DNA from 2 places in the Sutcliffiella horikoshii genome. Region 2 is predicted to be linked to the other one. Evidence: a T-box and tRNA genes for the amino acid it is inferred to sense, from the RefSeq annotation. Region 2 holds a T-box; the other holds one or more tRNA genes.

Region 1 (11,824 bases), 1.5 Mb from region 2:
AGGGAATCGTGCCGGGTACCTTGAGCAGGCCGTGCAGCAGATTAGGGAACATGACAAGATAACCTTAGAGAAGGAATCTTCCATCTACGAAACAGATCCTGTCGGCTTTACGGACCAGGACAAATTTTTAAATATGGTAATTAAAGTAAACACCGAGTTAACGCCTATTGATTTATTAAAGGTATTACAGGGATTCGAGCATTTTTTTGGTCGGAAAAGAGAGGTGCGCTGGGGTCCGCGTACTTTAGACCTTGACATTTTATTGTATAACCAAGAAAATATTGAAACAGAAGAGCTTATTATCCCGCATCCAAGAATGTGGGAAAGAGCTTTTGTTTTTGTTCCTTTAATGGAGATCGCAGAAAGTAAAGATCTGCCCATAGAGATAGATAGAAAAGAACTTCTTGCACAACAAGATAGAGAAGGGGTACATGTATGGAAGCCGAAAAGTGGGGAAGACGTATCCGGGCTTACCGAAAGCTAAAAGGATATACCCAAGAATCATTTGCAAAAAATCTTCATATATCAGTCTCTGTTCTAGGAGAAGTTGAACGGGGAAACCGCGTTCCTTCAGAAGAGCTTGTTCAGTCGATTGCCAAGGAACTGAATATTACTGTTGAGGAACTTGAACCACCAGAACTAACCAGAGAGGAGGTCAAAAACTGATGTTGAAAATCGGCGATATCACCATGAAAAACCAAGTGGTCTTAGCGCCAATGGCAGGAGTATGTAATGCCGCGTTCCGCCTGACGGTGAAAGAATTCGGAGCGGGCCTTGTCTGTGCCGAGATGGTAAGTGACAAAGCGATTCTCTATAAAAATGCCAAAACGATGGGCATGCTTTATATTGATGAGCGCGAGAAACCACTAAGTCTGCAAATCTTTGGAGGCGAGAAGGATACGCTTGTGGAAGCGGCGAAGTTCGTGGACAAAAACACCACAGCAGACATTATTGATATCAATATGGGTTGCCCGGTACCTAAGATCGTCAAGTGTGACGCAGGTGCAAAATGGCTGCTTGATCCGAACAAAATCTATGAGATGGTGGCAGCTGTTGTAGATGCAGTCGACAAGCCTGTTACGGTTAAAATGCGCACCGGGTGGGACGAAGATCATATCTTTGCCATTGAAAATGCCCGTGCCGTTGAACGAGCAGGGGGGCAAGCGGTAGCGGTCCATGGCCGTACTAGAGTCCAAATGTATGAGGGACATGCAGACTGGGACATCATCAAGCAGGTAAAAGAGTCTGTCAACATCCCTGTCATCGGAAACGGAGACGTTCAAACTCCTCAGGATGCAAAAAGAATGCTGGAGGAAACGGGAGTCGACGGTGTCATGATCGGTCGCGCGGCACTCGGAAACCCTTGGATGATCTACAGTACGGTACAGTACTTGGAAACAGGAAAGCTTGTCGGGGAACCATCTGTTCGTGAAAAAATGGACGTGTGTAAGCTGCACCTTGATCGTCTTATCGACCTCAAAGGAGAAAATACAGCAGTGCGCGAAATGCGCAAACATGCCGCGTGGTATCTAAAAGGCATCCGCGGCAACGCATTAGTTCGTAACTCCATTAATGAATGCAACACAAGAATGGATCTTGTAAGTTTGCTTGATAACCTTGTGGAAGAATCTGAGGAAAAAGAAGCAATGGCTTCGCAAGTGATCTAAGCGACGCTAGGCGACTGTACCCCAAAAACTCGTTTGAACTGCCAGTAAGTTACTACTGGCAGTTTTAGCTTTATTTATAGTTGGAAAGTCTATATGATAGATAAAAGAAAAGCTGCTACATAATGGAGTAGATAAATTACTAGTTGGAGTTGAATGAAATGAGTCAAGAAGAATTAAACTTGAATGACCAGTTGATGGTTAGGAGAGAAAAATTACAAAAACACCGCGATAAAGGATTAGATCCGTTCGGAGCTAGATTTGAGCGCACAAATGATTCCAAAGAACTGATTAACCAGTACGGAGAAATCGAAAAAGAACAATTGGACGAGCAGGAAATTGCAGTAACACTTGCCGGGCGCATCATGACAAAGCGCGGCAAAGGAAAAGCGGGCTTTGCGCATATCCAGGACCTTACCGGCCAAATCCAACTATACATCCGTAAAGATGCTGTAGGAGATGAAGCGTACGAAATCTTCAACTCAGCAGATATCGGCGACATCGTCGGAGTAACAGGTTTTGTTTTCAAAACAAAAGTAGGCGAGCTTTCTATTAAAGCAACTTCTTTTGAATTGCTTACAAAAGCATTGCGCCCGCTGCCTGAGAAGTACCACGGACTTAAAGATGTGGAACAGCGTTACCGTCAACGCTATCTAGATCTAATCACAAACCCAGAGAGCAGAGAAACATTCATTGCTCGCTCTAAGATTATCCAAGCGATGCGCCGTTATTTGGACGACCATGGCTACCTAGAAGTCGAAACACCAATGATGCACTCCATCGCCGGTGGAGCTTCAGCACGTCCGTTTATCACACATCACAATACATTAGATATGACGTTATACATGCGTATTGCGATTGAGCTTCATCTAAAACGCCTGATTGTCGGTGGTTTAGAGAAAGTTTATGAAATCGGGCGTGTATTCCGTAACGAAGGTGTATCCACTCGACATAATCCTGAATTCACCATGATTGAACTATATGAAGCGTACGCTGACTATAAAGATATTATGAGCCTGACAGAGAACCTTGTAGCTCACATTGCCAAGGAAGTCTTAGGCAGCACGAAGGTTCAGTATGCCGACAGCGAAATTGATCTGACACCTGAGTGGAAGCGACTGCACATGGTAGACGCAGTTAAGGAAGCAACAGGCGTAGACTTCTGGCAGCAGATGACTGATGAGGAAGCGCGTGCTCTTGCAAAAGAACATGGCATTCAAATTACAGAACATATGCAGTTCGGTCATATCTTGAACGAATTCTTTGAGCAAAAAGTAGAAGAGACGCTTATTCAACCTACATTCATCTATGGACACCCAGTGGAAATCTCTCCACTAGCTAAGAAGAATGCAGAAGACCCGCGTTTCACAGATCGTTTTGAATTGTTCATCGTTGGCCGTGAGCATGCAAATGCCTTCACAGAGCTTAACGATCCAATCGATCAAAAAGAGCGTTTCGAAGCGCAGCTTAAAGAAAAAGAGCAAGGTAATGACGAAGCACACGAAATGGATCACGACTTCATCGAGGCACTTGAGTACGGTATGCCGCCAACAGGTGGACTTGGAATCGGAATCGACCGTCTTGTTATGTTATTGACAAACTCTCCTTCTATTAGAGATGTATTGTTATTCCCGCAAATGAGACACCGTTAATTCTATATAGTAACGCCGCGCTGCGAATAAGCAGCGCGGCGTTTTTGTTAAGGCTTGACGATTAATGGTGGCCATTTAATTAAGGTGGAAACACGCACTGAATAATGAGACTATTACAACATTACCATTTAACGAAAATAATCGAAAAAACCTATTGCCTTTGTATTCTAGCGATGGTATATTAATATTCGTTGTCACAAACGACATCGTTTCTTCCGAAAAAAAGAAATGAAAAAAGTTGTTGACACAAACCAATTGATTTGGTAAGATAATAAAGTCGCCTTGAGAGAGACGACAGAGTAAATGATCTTTGAAAACTAAACAAAACAACAGCGTCATAACGTCGGTTCTACGGAACACGATAAAATGATTTAAGTAACACAAGCTAGCAAATTTTGAGCAAAAGCTCAGACTCTTTATTGGAGAGTTTGATCCTGGCTCAGGACGAACGCTGGCGGCGTGCCTAATACATGCAAGTCGAGCGGACCTTTTAAAAGCTTGCTTTTGAAAGGTCAGCGGCGGACGGGTGAGTAACACGTGGGCAACCTGCCTGTAAGACTGGGATAACTTCGGGAAACCGGAGCTAATACCGGATAATATAAGGAACCTCCTGGTTCTTTATTGAAAGATGGTTTCGGCTATCACTTGCAGATGGGCCCGCGGCGCATTAGCTAGTTGGTGAGGTAACGGCTCACCAAGGCAACGATGCGTAGCCGACCTGAGAGGGTGATCGGCCACACTGGGACTGAGACACGGCCCAGACTCCTACGGGAGGCAGCAGTAGGGAATCTTCCACAATGGACGAAAGTCTGATGGAGCAACGCCGCGTGAGCGATGAAGGCCTTCGGGTCGTAAAGCTCTGTTGTTAGGGAAGAACAAGTGCGAGAGTAACTGCTCGCACCTTGACGGTACCTAACCAGAAAGCCACGGCTAACTACGTGCCAGCAGCCGCGGTAATACGTAGGTGGCAAGCGTTGTCCGGAATTATTGGGCGTAAAGCGCGCGCAGGTGGTCCTTTAAGTCTGATGTGAAAGCCCACGGCTCAACCGTGGAGGGTCATTGGAAACTGGGGGACTTGAGTGCAGAAGAGGAAAGTGGAATTCCAAGTGTAGCGGTGAAATGCGTAGAGATTTGGAGGAACACCAGTGGCGAAGGCGACTTTCTGGTCTGTAACTGACACTGAGGCGCGAAAGCGTGGGGAGCAAACAGGATTAGATACCCTGGTAGTCCACGCCGTAAACGATGAGTGCTAAGTGTTAGAGGGTTTCCGCCCTTTAGTGCTGCAGCTAACGCATTAAGCACTCCGCCTGGGGAGTACGGTCGCAAGACTGAAACTCAAAGGAATTGACGGGGGCCCGCACAAGCGGTGGAGCATGTGGTTTAATTCGAAGCAACGCGAAGAACCTTACCAGGTCTTGACATCCTCTGACACTCCTAGAGATAGGACGTTCCCCTTCGGGGGACAGAGTGACAGGTGGTGCATGGTTGTCGTCAGCTCGTGTCGTGAGATGTTGGGTTAAGTCCCGCAACGAGCGCAACCCTTGATCTTAGTTGCCAGCATTCAGTTGGGCACTCTAAGGTGACTGCCGGTGACAAACCGGAGGAAGGTGGGGATGACGTCAAATCATCATGCCCCTTATGACCTGGGCTACACACGTGCTACAATGGACGGTACAAAGGGCAGCAAAACCGCGAGGTCGAGCCAATCCCATAAAACCGTTCTCAGTTCGGATTGCAGGCTGCAACTCGCCTGCATGAAGCCGGAATCGCTAGTAATCGCGGATCAGCATGCCGCGGTGAATACGTTCCCGGGCCTTGTACACACCGCCCGTCACACCACGAGAGTTTGTAACACCCGAAGTCGGTGGGGTAACCTTTTGGAGCCAGCCGCCTAAGGTGGGACAGATGATTGGGGTGAAGTCGTAACAAGGTAGCCGTATCGGAAGGTGCGGCTGGATCACCTCCTTTCTAAGGAATGTACGCTTGTTGTTTTGTTTAGTTTTGAGAGAGCATTCTCTCATTTTAGATAAATCTTCGGATTTATCGAAGTTGTTCCTTGAAAACTAGATAATGTAACTAATATCAAGATATTCACAAAATATCGTTCATCTTAGTAATTTTCTTTATAGATATCATCGCTGATATCGACACATGACCATATTGGTCAACGGTTAAGTTATTAAGGGCGCACGGTGGATGCCTTGGCACTAGGAGCCGATGAAGGACGGGACTAACACCGATATGCTTCGGGGAGCTGTAAGTAAGCTTTGATCCGGAGATTTCCGAATGGGGAAACCCACTGCTCGTAATGGAGCAGTATCCTTATCTGAATACATAGGGTATGGAAGGCAGACCCGGGGAACTGAAACATCTTAGTACCCGGAGGAAGAGAAAGCAAACGCGATTTCCTGAGTAGCGGCGAGCGAAACGGAATTAGCCCAAACCAAGAGGCTTGCCTCTTGGGGTTGTAGGACACTCAACATGGAGTTACAAAGGAACGGGGTAAATGAAGCGATCTGGAAAGGTCCGTCATAGAAGGTAAAAACCCTGTAGTTGAAACTTCGTTCCCTCCTGAGTGGATCCTGAGTACGGCGGGACACGAGAAATCCCGTCGGAAGCAGGGAGGACCATCTCCCAAGGCTAAATACTCCCTAGTGACCGATAGTGAACCAGTACCGTGAGGGAAAGGTGAAAAGCACCCCGGAAGGGGAGTGAAATAGATCCTGAAACCGTGTGCCTACAAGTAGTTAGAGCCCGTTAATGGGTGATAGCGTGCCTTTTGTAGAATGAACCGGCGAGTTACGATTACGTGCAAGGTTAAGTCGATGAGACGGAGCCGTAGCGAAAGCGAGTCTGAATAGGGCGCATGAGTACGTGGTCGTAGACCCGAAACCAGGTGATCTACCCATGTCCAGGGTGAAGTTCAGGTAACACTGAATGGAGGCCCGAACCGACTCACGTTGAAAAGTGAGCGGATGAGGTGTGGGTAGGGGTGAAATGCCAATCGAACCTGGAGATAGCTGGTTCTCTCCGAAATAGCTTTAGGGCTAGCCTCATGTGTTAGAGTCTTGGAGGTAGAGCACTGATTGGACTAGGGGTCCTCATCGGATTACCGAATTCAGTCAAACTCCGAATGCCAAAGACTTATCCATGGGAGTCAGACTGCGAGTGATAAGATCCGTAGTCAAGAGGGAAACAGCCCAGACCGCCAGCTAAGGTCCCCAAGTATACGTTAAGTGGAAAAGGATGTGGAGTTGCTTAGACAACCAGGATGTTGGCTTAGAAGCAGCCACCATTTAAAGAGTGCGTAATAGCTCACTGGTCGAGTGACTCTGCGCCGAAAATGTACCGGGGCTAAACGTATCACCGAAGCTGCGGACTGTTCTTACGAACAGTGGTAGGAGAGCGTTCTAAGGGCGTTGAAGCTAGACCGTAAGGACTGGTGGAGCGCTTAGAAGTGAGAATGCCGGTATGAGTAGCGAAAGAAGGGTGAGAATCCCTTCCACCGAATGCCTAAGGTTTCCTGAGGAAGGCTCGTCCGCTCAGGGTTAGTCGGGACCTAAGCCGAGGCCGAAAGGCGTAGGCGATGGATAACAGGTTGATATTCCTGTACCACCTCCACTCCGTTTGAGCAATGGGGGGACGCAGAAGGATAGGGTAAGCGCGCTGTTGGATATGCGCGTCTAAGCAGTAAGGCTGAGAAGTAGGCAAATCCGCTTCTCATTAAGGCTGAGCTGTGATAGCGAGGGAAATATAGTACCGAAGTTCCTGATTTCACACTGCCAAGAAAAGCCTCTAGCGAGGAGTATGGTGCCCGTACCGCAAACCGACACAGGTAGGCGAGGAGAGAATCCTAAGGTGAGCGAGAGAACTCTGGTTAAGGAACTCGGCAAAATGACCCCGTAACTTCGGGAGAAGGGGTGCTCTGTTAGGGTGTTAAAGCCCGAGAGAGCCGCAGTGAATAGGCCCAGGCGACTGTTTAGCAAAAACACAGGTCTCTGCGAAGCCGTAAGGCGAAGTATAGGGGCTGACGCCTGCCCGGTGCTGGAAGGTTAAGGGGAGAGGTTAGCGCAAGCGAAGCTTTGAACCGAAGCCCCAGTAAACGGCGGCCGTAACTATAACGGTCCTAAGGTAGCGAAATTCCTTGTCGGGTAAGTTCCGACCCGCACGAAAGGCGTAACGATCTGGGCACTGTCTCAACCAGAGACTCGGTGAAATTATAGTACCTGTGAAGATGCAGGTTACCCGCGACAGGACGGAAAGACCCCGTGGAGCTTTACTGTAGCCTGATATTGAATTTTGGTACAGCTTGTACAGGATAGGTAGGAGCCTGAGAAGCCGGAGCGCTAGCTTCGGTGGAGGCGTCGGTGGGATACTACCCTGGCTGTATTGAAATTCTAACCCGCAGCCCTTATCGGGCTGGGAGACAGTGTCAGGTGGGCAGTTTGACTGGGGCGGTCGCCTCCTAAAGAGTAACGGAGGCGCCCAAAGGTTCCCTCAGAATGGTTGGAAATCATTCGCAGAGTGTAAAGGCACAAGGGAGCTTGACTGCGAGACCTACAAGTCGAGCAGGGACGAAAGTCGGGCTTAGTGATCCGGTGGTTCCGCATGGAAGGGCCATCGCTCAACGGATAAAAGCTACCCCGGGGATAACAGGCTTATCTCCCCCAAGAGTCCACATCGACGGGGAGGTTTGGCACCTCGATGTCGGCTCATCGCATCCTGGGGCTGTAGTCGGTCCCAAGGGTTGGGCTGTTCGCCCATTAAAGCGGTACGCGAGCTGGGTTCAGAACGTCGTGAGACAGTTCGGTCCCTATCCGTCGTGGGCGCAGGAAATTTGAGAGGAGCTGTCCTTAGTACGAGAGGACCGGGATGGACGCACCGCTGGTGTACCAGTTGTCTTGCCAAAGGCATAGCTGGGTAGCTACGTGCGGACGGGATAAGTGCTGAAAGCATCTAAGCATGAAGCCCCCCTCAAGATGAGATTTCCTTTTACTTCGGTAAGTAAGATCCCTGAAAGATGATCAGGTAGATAGGTTCGAGGTGGAAGCGTGGCGACACGTGCAGCTGACGAATACTAATCGATCGAGGACTTAACCCAAATAAGTATCGAAATAAGTGAACGATATGAATATCTTGATAAGAACACATTATCTAGTTTTGAAGGATCAACCTTCAACTGAATATGTCTGGTAATGATGGCGAAGAGGCCACACCCGTTCCCATACCGAACACGGAAGTTAAGCTCTTCAGCGCCGATGGTAGTTGGGGGATCTCCCCCTGTGAGAGTAGGACGTTGCCAGGCATTTATATGGAGGATTAGCTCAGCTGGGAGAGCATCTGCCTTACAAGCAGAGGGTCGGCGGTTCGATCCCGTCATCCTCCACCATTTAGATTTTTTCATATAATGAAAATTAATCTTATGCCGGTGTAGCTCAGTTGGTAGAGCAACTGACTTGTAATCAGTAGGTCGTGGGTTCGACTCCTATCGCCGGCACCATCTTTCTTGACATAACGAAGTTATGGTCAACTAAATTGCATAATATCACTTTTATTACGTGCCATTAGCTCAGTCGGTAGAGCATCTGACTTTTAATCAGAGGGTCGAAGGTTCGAGTCCTTCATGGCACACCATTTATTTTGCGGGTGTGGCGGAATTGGCAGACGCGCTAGACTTAGGATCTAGTGTCTTTGACGTGGGGGTTCGAGTCCCTTCACCCGCATTGTAATTTTATATTAGCGGAAGTAGTTCAGTGGTAGAACACCACCTTGCCAAGGTGGGGGTCGCGGGTTCGAATCCCGTCTTCCGCTCCAACAGATTTGCCCTTGCCGGGGTGGCGGAACTGGCAGACGCACAGGACTTAAAATCCTGCGGTAGGTGACTACCGTACCGGTTCGATTCCGGTCCTCGGCACCAGAGTTTTTTACAGTAGTAAAATAACTTTCATCTATATGCGCCCGTAGCTCAATTGGATAGAGCGTTTGACTACGGATCAAAAGGTTAGGGGTTCGAGTCCTCTCGGGCGCGCCATTATCGGGGAGTAGCTCAGCTTGGTAGAGCACTTGGTTTGGGACCAAGGGGTCGCAGGTTCAAATCCTGTCTTCCCGACCAGTAGAAACTTTTATATTATGGGGCCTTAGCTCAGCTGGGAGAGCGCCTGCTTTGCACGCAGGAGGTCAGCGGTTCGATCCCGCTAGGCTCCACCAACAGAACTTTTGATTTAATGATCTTTGAAAACTAAACAAAACAACAGCGTCATAACGTCGGTTCTACGGAACACGATAAAATGATTTAAGTAACACAAGCTAGCAAATTTTGAGCAAAAGCTCAGACTCTTTATTGGAGAGTTTGATCCTGGCTCAGGACGAACGCTGGCGGCGTGCCTAATACATGCAAGTCGAGCGGACCTTTTAAAAGCTTGCTTTTGAAAGGTCAGCGGCGGACGGGTGAGTAACACGTGGGCAACCTGCCTGTAAGACTGGGATAACTTCGGGAAACCGGAGCTAATACCGGATAATATAAGGAACCTCCTGGTTCTTTATTGAAAGATGGTTTCGGCTATCACTTGCAGATGGGCCCGCGGCGCATTAGCTAGTTGGTGAGGTAACGGCTCACCAAGGCAACGATGCGTAGCCGACCTGAGAGGGTGATCGGCCACACTGGGACTGAGACACGGCCCAGACTCCTACGGGAGGCAGCAGTAGGGAATCTTCCACAATGGACGAAAGTCTGATGGAGCAACGCCGCGTGAGCGATGAAGGCCTTCGGGTCGTAAAGCTCTGTTGTTAGGGAAGAACAAGTGCGAGAGTAACTGCTCGCACCTTGACGGTACCTAACCAGAAAGCCACGGCTAACTACGTGCCAGCAGCCGCGGTAATACGTAGGTGGCAAGCGTTGTCCGGAATTATTGGGCGTAAAGCGCGCGCAGGTGGTCCTTTAAGTCTGATGTGAAAGCCCACGGCTCAACCGTGGAGGGTCATTGGAAACTGGGGGACTTGAGTGCAGAAGAGGAAAGTGGAATTCCAAGTGTAGCGGTGAAATGCGTAGAGATTTGGAGGAACACCAGTGGCGAAGGCGACTTTCTGGTCTGTAACTGACACTGAGGCGCGAAAGCGTGGGGAGCAAACAGGATTAGATACCCTGGTAGTCCACGCCGTAAACGATGAGTGCTAAGTGTTAGAGGGTTTCCGCCCTTTAGTGCTGCAGCTAACGCATTAAGCACTCCGCCTGGGGAGTACGGTCGCAAGACTGAAACTCAAAGGAATTGACGGGGGCCCGCACAAGCGGTGGAGCATGTGGTTTAATTCGAAGCAACGCGAAGAACCTTACCAGGTCTTGACATCCTCTGACACTCCTAGAGATAGGACGTTCCCCTTCGGGGGACAGAGTGACAGGTGGTGCATGGTTGTCGTCAGCTCGTGTCGTGAGATGTTGGGTTAAGTCCCGCAACGAGCGCAACCCTTGATCTTAGTTGCCAGCATTCAGTTGGGCACTCTAAGGTGACTGCCGGTGACAAACCGGAGGAAGGTGGGGATGACGTCAAATCATCATGCCCCTTATGACCTGGGCTACACACGTGCTACAATGGACGGTACAAAGGGCAGCAAAACCGCGAGGTCGAGCCAATCCCATAAAACCGTTCTCAGTTCGGATTGCAGGCTGCAACTCGCCTGCATGAAGCCGGAATCGCTAGTAATCGCGGATCAGCATGCCGCGGTGAATACGTTCCCGGGCCTTGTACACACCGCCCGTCACACCACGAGAGTTTGTAACACCCGAAGTCGGTGGGGTAACCTTTTGGAGCCAGCCGCCTAAGGTGGGACAGATGATTGGGGTGAAGTCGTAACAAGGTAGCCGTATCGGAAGGTGCGGCTGGATCACCTCCTTTCTAAGGAATGTACGCTTGTTGTTTTGTTTAGTTTTGAGAGAGCATTCTCTCATTTTAGATAAATCTTCGGATTTATCGAAGTTGTTCCTTGAAAACTAGATAATGTAACTAATATCAAGATATTCACAAAATATCGTTCATCTTAGTAATTTTCTTTATAGATATCATCGCTGATATCGACACATGACCATATTGGTCAACGGTTAAGTTATTAAGGGCGCACGGTGGATGCCTTGGCACTAGGAGCCGATGAAGGACGGGACTAACACCGATATGCTTCGGGGAGCTGTAAGTAAGCTTTGATCCGGAGATTTCCGAATGGGGAAACCCACTGCTCGTAATGGAGCAGTATCCTTATCTGAATACATAGGGTATGGAAGGCAGACCCGGGGAACTGAAACATCTTAGTACCCGGAGGAAGAGAAAGCAAACGCGATTTCCTGAGTAGCGGCGAGCGAAACGGAATTAGCCCAAACCAAGAGGCTTGCCTCTTGGGGTTGTAGGACACTCAACATGGAGTTACAAAGGAACGGGGTAAATGAAGCGATCTGGAAAGGTCCGTCATAGAAGGTAAAAACCCTGTAGTTGAAACTTCGTTCCCTCCTGAGTGGATCCTGAG
Region 2 (11,824 bases):
AAAAACGGCAAAAGATGTGGCTGCTTCTGCGGCCTTAGTTTTTGCTTGTATCTCTGTTATAATTGGTGTAATCTTATTTGGCCCTTATATTGTGGCTTATCTATAAATAAATTGAAAATTTAAAATTTTTTAAAATTTAAGGGTGATTTAAGAAGCGAATTAAGGTAAAATATAAGTACGCGCACCCGAAGCTTACAGAAGAAAGGAAGAGTAACTGTGAACATCGAAGCTTTAATCCAAGAAGCAAAAGCAGCAAGAGAAATGGCTTATGTACCCTACTCCAAGTTTAAAGTAGGCGCGGCATTATTAGGAAAAGACGGTAAGGTCTATCGCGGATGCAACATTGAAAACGCTGCATATAGTATGACTAACTGTGCAGAAAGAACAGCGCTATTTAAAGCGTATTCAGAAGGTATCAAACAATTTGATGCAATTGCTGTTGTAGCTGACACGAAAAGACCTGTTCCACCTTGTGGAGCTTGCCGTCAAGTTATATCGGAGCTGTGTGCACCTGAAACGAAAGTGATCCTGACAAACCTTCACGGTGATATTCAGGAATTGACAGTAGCAGAACTACTGCCTGGAGCCTTTTCACCGGAGGATTTAGATGCATAACAACACTACTACAAACTATAAATCAGGGTTTGTCTCCATCATTGGCAGGCCGAATGTTGGAAAATCAACGTTTTTGAACAGGGTAATCGGCCAAAAAATTGCGATAATGAGTGACAAACCACAAACAACTCGAAATAAAATTCAGGGTGTATATACGCAAGACGATGCACAAATCGTTTTCATCGACACACCAGGCATCCATAAACCAAAGCATAAGCTTGGCGATTTTATGATGAAGGTGGCGCAAAATACGTTAAAAGAAGTCGATCTAGTTCTTTTTATGATCAATGCAAAAGAAGGTTTAGGAAAAGGCGATGAATTTATTATTGAGAAGCTGAAGGAAACTTCAACCCCGGTATACTTGGTAATAAATAAAATTGACGAAGTACATCCAGATGACCTGCTACCCTTGATGGAAACTTATAAAGCGTTGTATCCATTCAAAGAAATAGTTCCGATTTCTGCTTTGCAAGGTAACAATGTAGAAGTTTTACTAGATCAAATTAAGAAATTCCTACCAGAAGGTCCCCAGTATTATCCGGCCGACCAAGTTACAGACCATCCGGAACGTTTTATTGTTGCTGAGCTGATCAGGGAGAAAGTGCTTCACTTAACAAGAGAAGAAGTTCCTCACTCCATTGCTGTAACAATTGATTCCATGAAGAAGCGCGAAAATAAGGATATGGTCGATATCCAGGCTACAGTTGTAGTGGAGCGTGATTCACAAAAAGGGATAGTCATTGGAAAACAAGGAAAAGTCTTAAAAGAAGTGGGACAAAAAGCCAGAGTGGACATTGAAGCATTACTGGGGTCCAAAGTGTTTTTGGAATTGTGGGTGAAAGTCCAGAAAGATTGGCGTAACAAGCAGTCGCAACTTAGAGATTTTGGTTTTAATGAGAACGAATACTAATCGGGAAGACGAGCGGGAATAGTCAATTCGTAGCATTTAATTTACAAAATTTATCTAACATGTTTTGACCCTTCTACGGTCATCATAGTCATATAGGAATTGGAATAGGCATGCTGGTCTTTACTACAGAAAGGGTGGAGTTTACAATGTTGGATTTTACCTGGAAGGTCTTTAAAGAAACAGGTAATATTGATACCTATCTTCTTTTCAAAGAGCTTGAGAAAGAGAATGGCGATTTACCCGAACAGACAGAAGAACTAGCTAATCGTGACTTACCAATTTCATAATGACAGATGACCAATAATATAGGCAGTTTACACACGTAAGTGTTGTAGATTGCCTTTTTATTTTGTAAACCGTACAATTAATAAAAGCCAGAAAAATGGACGGTGTACGATTTGCTACATAAATGTGAAGGCATTGTCATTCGAACAAATGCCTATGGTGAAAATAATAAGATTGTTACCATTTACTCAAAGGAGCTGGGGAAAGTAGGGGTAATGGCAAGAGGTGCCAACAAGCCAAGCAGCCGATTTACCGCTGTCTCTCAGCTGTTTTCCCATGCCACCTTCGTCTTCCAAAGGGGAACGGGACTCGGAAGTCTCCAGCAAGGTGAAATCATGGACTCCATGAGATCGATCAGAGAGGATATCTTCCTGACAGCCTATGCTTCTTTCATTGTGGAATTAATGGACAGGACGACAGATGAAGGAAAACGAAATCCAGCACTATATGACCTGCTCTATCAGGTGTTGCATTATATCAACGATGGCTTTGATGCTGAAATATTGACATTCATTTTTGAAATGAAAATGTGTGATGTTATCGGCATTACACCCGAACTAAATCGTTGTGCTTCTTGCGGTGCAACAGAAGGGAGCTTTGCCTTTTCCATAAAAGAGGGCGGCTTCCTTTGCAACAGATGCTTTCATAAAGACCCCTATCTAATTAAAGTTTCCCCTGCTACGCTACGGCTTCTACGGACATTTTACTACTATGACTTGAATAGAATAGGGAACCTTTCGTTAAAAGAAGAAACGAGAAAAGAGCTGCGATTCATTATCGACGAATATTATGAAGCATATTCTGGGATAATGTTAAAATCCAAACGCTTTCTAAAGCAAATAGGCTCTTTAAAAGCGAATCTTCCTGAAAAAAAAGATAAACCTGATTGACTTTGCAAAAAAAATCATTTATTATCCAATTACATCTATAAAGATTGCGTTGAAGGAAAGTAGTACTTATCCAACTCGATTAAAGCGAACCTAGGATGGTGTGAGCTAGGGAATCAAGAGATAAGGAAGGCGTTCTGGAGCAATACGGATAAAGTGGTAAAAAGGCTATTCCTTTTTACAAATAGGGTGGAACCGCGGGAGAACCTCTCGTCCCTATGCTGACAACACAGTTGGCATAGAGACAAGAGGTTCTCCTTTTCGTCCTCCAGCCAACAAATGAAAATCAGAATTAGTGGTGGCTTTAAAGTTGAATAAGTTTCCCTGTAGATTGGAGTGCAAGGTGTGAGACTCCTGCGGGGGATAACGGTTGGTTGAGACCCCGCAACGAAGTGAGGAGGCTCAAGCACCGTCCCGCGGAAAGCGAACACCTGGAACGGAAATCGAAAGGAGTCACCAGCAACAACTAAAAAAGGAAGGTGTCAAAATGAACATCCAAAACATGATCCTGACCCTGCAAAACCACTGGTCAGAACAAGGCTGTATCCTCATGCAAGCCTACGACGTAGAAAAAGGTGCCGGAACAATGAGCCCATATACATTCCTAAGAAGCATCGGCCCAGAGCCATGGAACGTAGCATACGTCGAACCATCCAGAAGACCGGTAGACGGCCGTTACGGCGAAAACCCAAACCGCCTGTACCAACATCACCAATTTCAAGTAATCATGAAACCATCACCAGACAACATCCAAGAACTATACTTGGAATCACTCAAGAAACTTGGAATAGACCCGCTAAAACATGACATCCGCTTTGTAGAAGATAACTGGGAAGCTCCAACGCTTGGGGCAGCAGGACTTGGCTGGGAAGTTTGGCTGGACGGAATGGAAATCACCCAATTCACATACTTCCAACAGGTCGGTGGAATTGAATGCAAACCGGTTTCTGTAGAAATCACATATGGTATTGAGCGACTTGCATCATACATCCAAGACAAAGAAAATGTATTTGACCTAGAATGGACAGAAGGATTCACCGTTCGTGATATTTTCCTTCAACCGGAATATGAACACTCTAAATATACATTTGAAACATCCGATCCGGATATGCTGTTCTCTTTGTTTGATATCTATGAAAAAGAAGCGCACCGCCAGATGGACCATGGTCTCGTCCACCCGGCATATGATTATGTATTAAAATGCTCCCATACATTCAACCAATTGGACGCACGCGGCGCTATAAGTGTTACCGAACGAACTGGTTATATCGGTCGTGTAAGAAATCTAGCGCGTAAAGTGGCAAGAACCTTCTATGAGGAAAGAGAAAAGCTAGGTTTCCCAATTTTGAAAAAGGAGGAGAGCACCAATGAGTAAGAGAGACTTTTTATTTGAAATCGGTCTAGAAGAGATGCCAGCCCGTTTTGTAACGGATTCCATGAATCAGCTTCAGGACAAAGTGAAATCTTGGCTGGAAACAAACCAGTTGGCCTATGATGACATTCATGCTTACTCTACTCCAAGAAGGCTTGCAGTATTAATTGAAGGCCTTGTAGAACGACAAGAAGATGTTACTCTAGAAGCAAAAGGACCTGCCAAAAAGGTTGCCCTGTCAGCGGACGGTGAGTGGTCAAAGGCTGCCCAAGGCTTTACAAGAGGTCAAGGACTGACAGTTGAAGATATCTATTTTAAAGAGATCAACGGAGTGGAATATGTGCATGTTAAGAAACATGTAGAAGGGAAAGAGACGAAAGAAATTTTAAGTACTATCGCCTCTGTGGCTACAAGCCTTCATTTTCCAAAAAATATGCGTTGGGCTGATGAAGATTTAAGATATGTTCGACCAATTAAATGGTTGATTGCTCTATTCGGTGAAGAAGTTATTCCCGTTGAGATTGCAAAGGTAAAATCGGACCGAGTATCTACTGGGCACCGTTTCCTTGGGGGGCAAGTGGAATTAAAAGACGCCGGCAGTTATGTGGAAGAGCTGCTGTCTAACTATGTCATAGTCAATGCAACGGAACGAAAAGAAGCAATCAGAAAACAACTGTCGATAATTGGGGAAGAAAATGGTTGGAACATCCCTGTGGATGAAGACTTGCTAGAAGAAGTGAACAACCTGGTGGAATATCCAACGGCATTGTTCGGAACGTTCGAATCAGAATATCTCACTCTGCCGGAAGAAGTACTGATTACATCTATGAAAGAGCATCAACGTTATTTCCCTGTTAAGAGTGAAGAGGGAACTCTTCTGCCTTATTTCGTAACTGTACGAAATGGTAACCACGAGAATTTGGATAATGTTGCAAGAGGGAATGAAAAAGTATTGCGTGCAAGGCTTTCTGATGCAGCATTTTTCTCCAAGGAAGACGAGAAGCTTGTTATCGAAGATGCAATTAAAAAGCTGGATAAAATCGTATTCCATGAAGAAATCGGAACAACCGGAGATAAAGTGAGGCGTGTTCAGACCATTGCTACAGAACTGGCGAACGGTGTGAATGTGAACAATGAAACGCAAAAGCATGTAAAACGTGCAGCTTCCATTTACAAGTTTGATTTAGTATCCCATATGGTTTATGAATTCCCGGAACTTCAAGGAATCATGGGGGAAAAGTATGCGTTGGCCAAGGGTGAAAGCCCAATCGTTGCGAAGGCGATCAATGAGCACTATATGCCTCGTTCTGCAGAAGACCAAACAGCTTCCTCTGATGTAGGTGCAATCCTTAGTATTGCTGAAAAGATGGATACCATTGTAGGGTTCTTTGCTATTGGTGTTATCCCTACAGGCTCACAGGATCCTTATGCGTTAAGACGCCAGGCATCTGGAATCATTCAAACAATCTTGAACAAAAAGTGGAGTTTTTCATTAGAAACGTTCATGCACTCAGTAGTAGAGCGCTATGCAGAAGCAGGAATCGCAAAGAAAGACGCAAATGCAATCATGGAAGATCTGTTAGTGTTCTTTAAATTACGACTGAAGAACAATCTTTCCGAGCGCGGCGTACGTTACGATATTGTGGAGGCGATTTTAGAGCTTCCGCTTGAAAATGTTTGCTCCACTGTTAAAAAAGCAGAAACGCTTGAATCGAAGAAAAACGAAGCAGGCTTTAAAGAAACGATGGAATCATTGAGTCGTGTATGCAATATTGCCAAGAAGGCAACTGCTTCTGCAGAAGTACAAGAGAACTTGCTAAGCCAAGCGGAAGAACAAGAGCTTTATAAACAATATAACAACAAAAAAGATCTTGTACTCCGTGCTGCGTCAGACCAAGATTTCTCCTTAGCGTATGAAGAACTTGCTTCCTTGAAGCCTGACATTGATGCATTCTTTGATAACATCATGGTCATGACAGATGATGAAGCAATCAAAACAAATCGCCTTGCCCTTATGGACGATATGGCTAAGGTTATCTCCATTTTCGGAAACGTTAATGGAATCATCGTTAAGTGATTAAAAAAGACAAACCTATAACCCTATGGTAAAATAGTTAAACACACGAAAGAGGCTGACTAATGCAATCCTCACAATATTTAGTCAGCCTCTTTCCAATTCTTCTGTTTATCAGTATAATTAGTATATATTATTTATACATAAAGTATAACACAATAGAGTTATCTATTAACCCAATAGGTGGTGAACAAAAATCGAACTGAATAAGCGGCAAGAAACTATTTTGCAAATAGTCAAAGAACAAGGACCGATTACCGGAGAAGCGATAGCCGATCAACTAAACTTGACACGGGCAACCCTTCGTCCCGATTTAGCTATTTTAACCATGGCCGGCTATTTAGATGCCCGCCCCCGTGTCGGCTATTTCTATACCGGAAAAACAGGATCGCAATTGTTATCCGACAAGATAAATAAGATTCAGGTGAATGACCACCAATCCATACCGGTTGTTGTCCATGAGAGTGTTTCCGTTTATGATGCAATCTGCACCATGTTCCTAGAAGACGTGGGAACCCTTTTTGTAGTGGACAACTTCTCCATCATTGTGGGAGTGCTCTCGAGAAAGGACCTTTTAAGGGCCAGCATCGGAAAGCAGGAGCTGACTTCCATACCGGTTAATATAATAATGACCCGAATGCCTAATGTAACGTACTGCTTTAAAGAAGACTTGATTATTGATGTAGCAAAAAAACTGATTGAAAAACAAATAGATGCTCTTCCAGTCGTTAAGCAAACGGATAAAGGCTATGAAGTAGTCGGTAGAATTACAAAAACGAATATTACAAAAGTGCTGGTTGCCTTGGCACACGATGAAATTATCTAGATTGGAGGAGAATCATGGAGAAACGTACCGTATATATCGTATCTGATTCAGTCGGAGAAACTGCAGAGTTGGCAGTAAAAGCGGCGATCAGCCAATTTAATGGGGCTAACTTCCATCTCAAAAGGATTCCTTACGTAGAAGACATTGCAACACTTTCAGAAGTAGTCTCGATCGCAAAACTTAATCAGGGTCTCATCGCTTTTACACTCGTTGTCCCTGAAATGAGGAAGCATCTTTTGGAACTGGCCATGAAGGAAGGCGTCCAGGTCTATGACATCATCGGACCGCTTGTGGACTTAATGGAGAAGGAATACGGCGTTAAGCCTAAGTACCAACCTGGATTGGTAAGACAGTTGGATGATGATTATTTCAAAAAAATTGAAGCAGTGGAATTTGCGGTAAAATATGATGATGGAAGAGATCCAAGGGGAATCATAAAAGCGGATATCGTGTTAGTGGGGGTTTCTAGAACGTCTAAAACGCCTTTATCACAGTACTTGGCCCATAAACGCCTGAAGGTGGCCAATGTACCAATCGTTCCTGAGGTAGATCCACCAGAAGAACTTTTTAAAGTGAATCCTGAAAAATGCTTCGGTCTGAAGATCTCGCCCGAAAAGCTAAATGACATTCGGAAAGAAAGATTGAAAGCATTGGGGCTAAATGATAAAGCTGCCTATGCCAATCTTGAAAGAATAAAAGAAGAGTTGGCATTTTTTGAAACAGTCGTAAATAAAATAGGTTGTGACGTGATAGATGTTACGAATAAGGCCGTAGAAGAAACGGCTAATCTTATCTCTAACATTTATAATAACCGTTTAAAGTAAAGAGCGCTTTTAGGAGTGCTCTTTTTCTAGGGGTAAGAAAGCATAAAAGCCTGTTGATTTCCGTTCCAGGCGCTTCGCTTGCCTGCGGGCGGTCCGTGAGCCTCCTCACTTCGTTGCGGGGTCTCACCTGTCCCTTCCTCCCGCGGGCGTCTGCGCGCCTTACACTCCAATCAACAAAGTTTCTTTATTCACTTAAGGTTATAAAAGGCATTTAAACAGGTTAGTTGGAAAAGCTAACTTTTCGTTCTCGTAATTTATAGCTGTTGATTGGAGCAAAGGGCGAAGACTCCTGAGGGAGATAGCGCTAGGTGGAGACCCCGCAGGCTTGCCGAGGAGGCTCCAGCAGCGCCCCTAGGAAAGCGAAGCCATTTGCGGAAATCAACAGCGACGATTAAACAATCAACTATAGGACCGGGCGGTTTTTTGCCCAGTTTTTTTTATGACTTTTGATTACTTATTATTCGATGTGAAACAGTAGTCAATTTGGATAGTTTATATTATAATAAAAAATTGTGATAAAAAATTCCTCGATAGGGTTTAGAGTGATGGATTATCGAATAAACTAAAAATAGCTATAAGTCAAGGGCAATATAACAGTTTCGTTCGACAACTACAAAAAACATATCGAAAAAAGAAGGTTTTTGGGAAGGGATGTAGAAACCATTTAACATGCAAAATAATCGCAAACCTATTATTTTGGTGGATGCAGATGCGTGTCCTGTTAAAGAAGAAATAAGTAGAATTAGTCATACATATAAAGTTGATGTGTGCTACGTAGCTTCTTACTCCCATGTCATGACCAATAAAACTGAAGGAAATTGGGTCTATGTGGATGATGAAAAAGAATCTGCAGATCTTTATATTTTGAATCATGCAAAGAAGGATGATGTAGTAGTCACTCAAGATATTGGTCTAGCAAGCATGCTTGTGTCCAAAAACGTTTATGTTCTCACTCCTCGTGGAAAACAGTATGAAGAGAGTGAAATGGAGTTGAGCTTGCATATGAGATTTCTATCTGCGAAAGAACGGAGAAAAGGGAACTATTCCAAGGGCCCGAAAGCTTTCTCGATGAAAGACAGAGAAAGATTTGTTCAATCACTTAAAAAAACTTTGTCGAAAATTGCAGGAATTCCCGAATAGAGATAGAAATAGTAAGTCACGGAGTGTTGTTATGAATTATCGAATTCCTGAACAAACAATTGATCAAATCAGACAGTCTACCGACATTGTTGATGTAATAAGTGAATATGTGCAATTGAAAAAGCAAGGTCGTAATTATTTCGGACTTTGCCCTTTCCATGGTGAAAGTACTCCTTCTTTCTCTGTTTCCCCAGACAAGCAAATCTATCACTGCTTCGGTTGTGGTGCAGGTGGGAATGCTTTCAATTTCATCATGGAGATCGATGGCGTCAGTTTTGTGGAAGCTGCTCAAAAACTTGCCAAGTCCTCCAATGTGGAAGTGGAAGTGCCAGAATATACTGCAACAGAACAAACAGGCCAGTCGAAAGAAACGAAATGGATGATGGATGCACATTTGCTATTGCATAAATTTTACCATCATTTACTGTTAAATACAAAAGAAGGCCAGGAAGCATATGATTATGTGACAGGTAGAGGTTTCACCGACGAAACGTTAAAGAAATTCGGTGTTGGCTATGCACTTAACAGTTGGGACTTTGCTTTGAAATTCCTTACGAAAAGGGGCTACAACCAGCAGCTGCTGGAGAAGGCTGGTCTTTTGATTGAGAAGGAGCATACAGCTGAATATTTTGACCGTTTCAGAAACCGAATCATGTTTCCGATACATGACCATAAAGGAAATGTTATTGCCTTTTCTGGGAGAGTGCTCGGAGAAGGTGAACCGAAGTACTTGAATTCACCAGAGACCCCACTTTTTAATAAAAGTAAAATTCTTTACAATTTCCATCAGGCCCGTCCCCATATAAGAAAGCAGGAACAGGTGATCCTTTTTGAAGGATTTGCCGACGTCATCGCTGCGGATGGAGCGGGGTTGCCTAATGGAATTGCAACGATGGGAACATCTTTAACAGAAGATCAAGCCCGCATTATTAGGAGGCATGTTGAAAATGTCACCATCTGTTATGACGGTGATAATGCCGGGATAGAAGCGGCTTACAGGGCAGCGAACATCCTTATTCAACATGGATGTTACGTAAGAATTGCCATGATGCCAGATAAAATGGACCCTGATGACTATATCCGTAGTAAAGGATCAGACTCATTTAAGCAGGATGTAATAGGGGCAAGTTTAACGTTCATGGCATTTAAGCTCAGGTACTTACGTAAAGGCAGGAACATGAAAGACGAAGGCGAACGGATGCGGTATGTAGAAGATGTTCTGAAAGAGATCAGCATGCTGACCAAAGCGGTGGAACGGGATCATTATCTTCGTCAATTAGCTGATGAATTTTCCATCTCCTTGGACGCTTTAAAGCAGCAGCAGTTTCAAGTGTATAAATCTTTAATGCAAAAAAAGGATTATAACGACCAGAATAGAATAAATATACCTAACAAGCCCAAAATCTTCACGCAAGCGTTAAAACCGGCTTATTTAAATGCAGAACGCTATTTGCTGGCACATATGCTCAAAGATAGGGCAGTATCCGAAAAGGTGCAAGCTTCGATTGAAGGCTCCTTTATCATTGAAGAGCATCGTGCGATTGCAACCTATCTGTATGCTTTCTACGAAGAAGGCTATGAGCCGAATATCAGTATATTCATGGAGCGTATCCCTGAGCAATCGCTCAAGAAGATCATTTCTGAACTGGGGATGCTTACACTTGAGGAAGAATTAAGTGATGCAGTGCTACATGATTATATGAAACAGGTGTTTAATTATCCAAAATTGTTAACAATAAAAGAAAAAGAGCAAGATAAGAAACAAGCAGAAGCACAAAATGATTATCTTGGTGCTGCACAAATCGCGATGGAAATAATCCAAATGAAAAAAGAGTTAAAACAATAAATATACCTCTTTATCGCGTTCAATGTTGGAAGGAGGGGACAGTTGATGGCTGAAAAATCAGCACAATCAAAAGAGATGGAAACAGAATTGACCATCGAACAAGTAAAAGAACAACTAACCGAAGTAGGTAAAAAGCGTGGTGTCCTAACCTATGAGGAGATAGCCGAGAAAATGGCTGGCTTTGAAATAGAGTCCGATCAGATGGATGAATACTACGAATACCTTGGTGAGCAGGGTGTGGAAATCATCGGTGAAGCAGGATCTGATGATGACCCGAACACGCAGCAACTAGCTAAGGAAGAAGAGTTTGACCTGAATGATCTAACTGTACCGCCTGGTGTGAAGATTAATGACCCGGTTAGAATGTACCTAAAGGAAATCGGACGTGTGGATCTGCTATCCGCTGAGGAAGAGATCAGTCTTGCAAACCGAATCGAAGAAGGTGACGAAGAGGCGAAACGTCGACTTGCAGAAGCCAACCTTCGTCTAGTTGTAAGTATAGCCAAGCGTTATGTTGGACGCGGAATGCTGTTTCTCGATTTGATTCAAGAAGGTAATATGGGTCTGATTAAAGCGGTAGAAAAATTTGATTATCGTAAAGGGTTCAAGTTTTCTACATATGCAACTTGGTGGATTCGCCAAGCTATAACCCGTGCAATTGCTGACCAAGCGAGAACGATTCGTATCCCAGTGCATATGGTGGAAACCATCAACAAACTTATCCGTGTTCAACGCCAATTGTTACAAGACTTAGGGCGCGAACCATCTCCGGAAGAAATTGCAGAAGACATGGATCTAACACCGGACAAAGTACGTGAAATACTTAAGATTGCCCAGGAACCTGTTTCACTTGAAACGCCGATCGGTGAAGAGGATGATTCTCATCTTGGAGACTTTATCGAAGACCAAGATGCAACTTCGCCTTCCGATCATGCGGCATACGAATTGTTGAAAGAACAATTGGAAGATGTTCTTGATACACTCACAGACCGTGAAGAAAATGTATTAAGACTGCGTTTTGGCTTAGACGACGGACGTACTCGCA

Evidence for each region. The T-box of region 2 lies ahead of glyQ (glycine--tRNA ligase subunit alpha). A T-box ahead of a tRNA ligase gene usually reads a tRNA of that ligase, here a tRNA-Gly.
Region 1: it encodes a tRNA-Gly, which carries the amino acid that the T-box ahead of glyQ (glycine--tRNA ligase subunit alpha) is inferred to sense. The anticodon was not compared.

The regions. Positions count from the first base shown of each region.
Region 1 covers NZ_CP082918.1:91,315-103,138, forward strand. Annotated here, with positions in the region: gene folK (2-amino-4-hydroxy-6-hydroxymethyldihydropteridine diphosphokinase) at 1-484, shown strand, start outside; gene K7887_RS00465 (helix-turn-helix domain-containing protein) at 436-666, shown strand; gene dusB (tRNA dihydrouridine synthase DusB) at 666-1,667, shown strand; gene lysS (lysine--tRNA ligase) at 1,826-3,316, shown strand; rRNA gene K7887_RS00480 (16S ribosomal RNA) at 3,733-5,284, shown strand; rRNA gene K7887_RS00485 (23S ribosomal RNA) at 5,486-8,417, shown strand; rRNA gene rrf (5S ribosomal RNA) at 8,505-8,621, shown strand; tRNA gene K7887_RS00495 (tRNA-Val) at 8,630-8,705, shown strand; tRNA gene K7887_RS00500 (tRNA-Thr) at 8,741-8,816, shown strand; tRNA gene K7887_RS00505 (tRNA-Lys) at 8,875-8,950, shown strand; tRNA gene K7887_RS00510 (tRNA-Leu) at 8,959-9,039, shown strand; tRNA gene K7887_RS00515 (tRNA-Gly) at 9,056-9,130, shown strand; tRNA gene K7887_RS00520 (tRNA-Leu) at 9,145-9,233, shown strand; tRNA gene K7887_RS00525 (tRNA-Arg) at 9,271-9,347, shown strand; tRNA gene K7887_RS00530 (tRNA-Pro) at 9,352-9,428, shown strand; tRNA gene K7887_RS00535 (tRNA-Ala) at 9,448-9,523, shown strand; rRNA gene K7887_RS00540 (16S ribosomal RNA) at 9,654-11,205, shown strand; rRNA gene K7887_RS00545 (23S ribosomal RNA) at 11,407-11,824, shown strand, end outside.
Region 2 covers NZ_CP082918.1:2,875,828-2,887,651, reverse strand. Annotated here, with positions in the region: gene K7887_RS14920 (diacylglycerol kinase family protein) at 1-106, shown strand, start outside; gene K7887_RS14915 (cytidine deaminase) at 217-615, shown strand; gene era (GTPase Era) at 608-1,525, shown strand; gene K7887_RS14905 (YqzL family protein) at 1,672-1,812, shown strand; gene recO (DNA repair protein RecO) at 1,924-2,700, shown strand; T-box leader at 2,741-2,918, shown strand; gene glyQ (glycine--tRNA ligase subunit alpha) at 3,185-4,072, shown strand; gene glyS (glycine--tRNA ligase subunit beta) at 4,065-6,146, shown strand; gene K7887_RS14885 (transcriptional regulator CcpN) at 6,340-6,969, shown strand; gene K7887_RS14880 (pyruvate, water dikinase regulatory protein) at 6,984-7,793, shown strand; gene K7887_RS14875 (YaiI/YqxD family protein) at 8,463-8,933, shown strand; gene dnaG (DNA primase) at 8,965-10,779, shown strand; gene rpoD (RNA polymerase sigma factor RpoD) at 10,825-11,824, shown strand, end outside.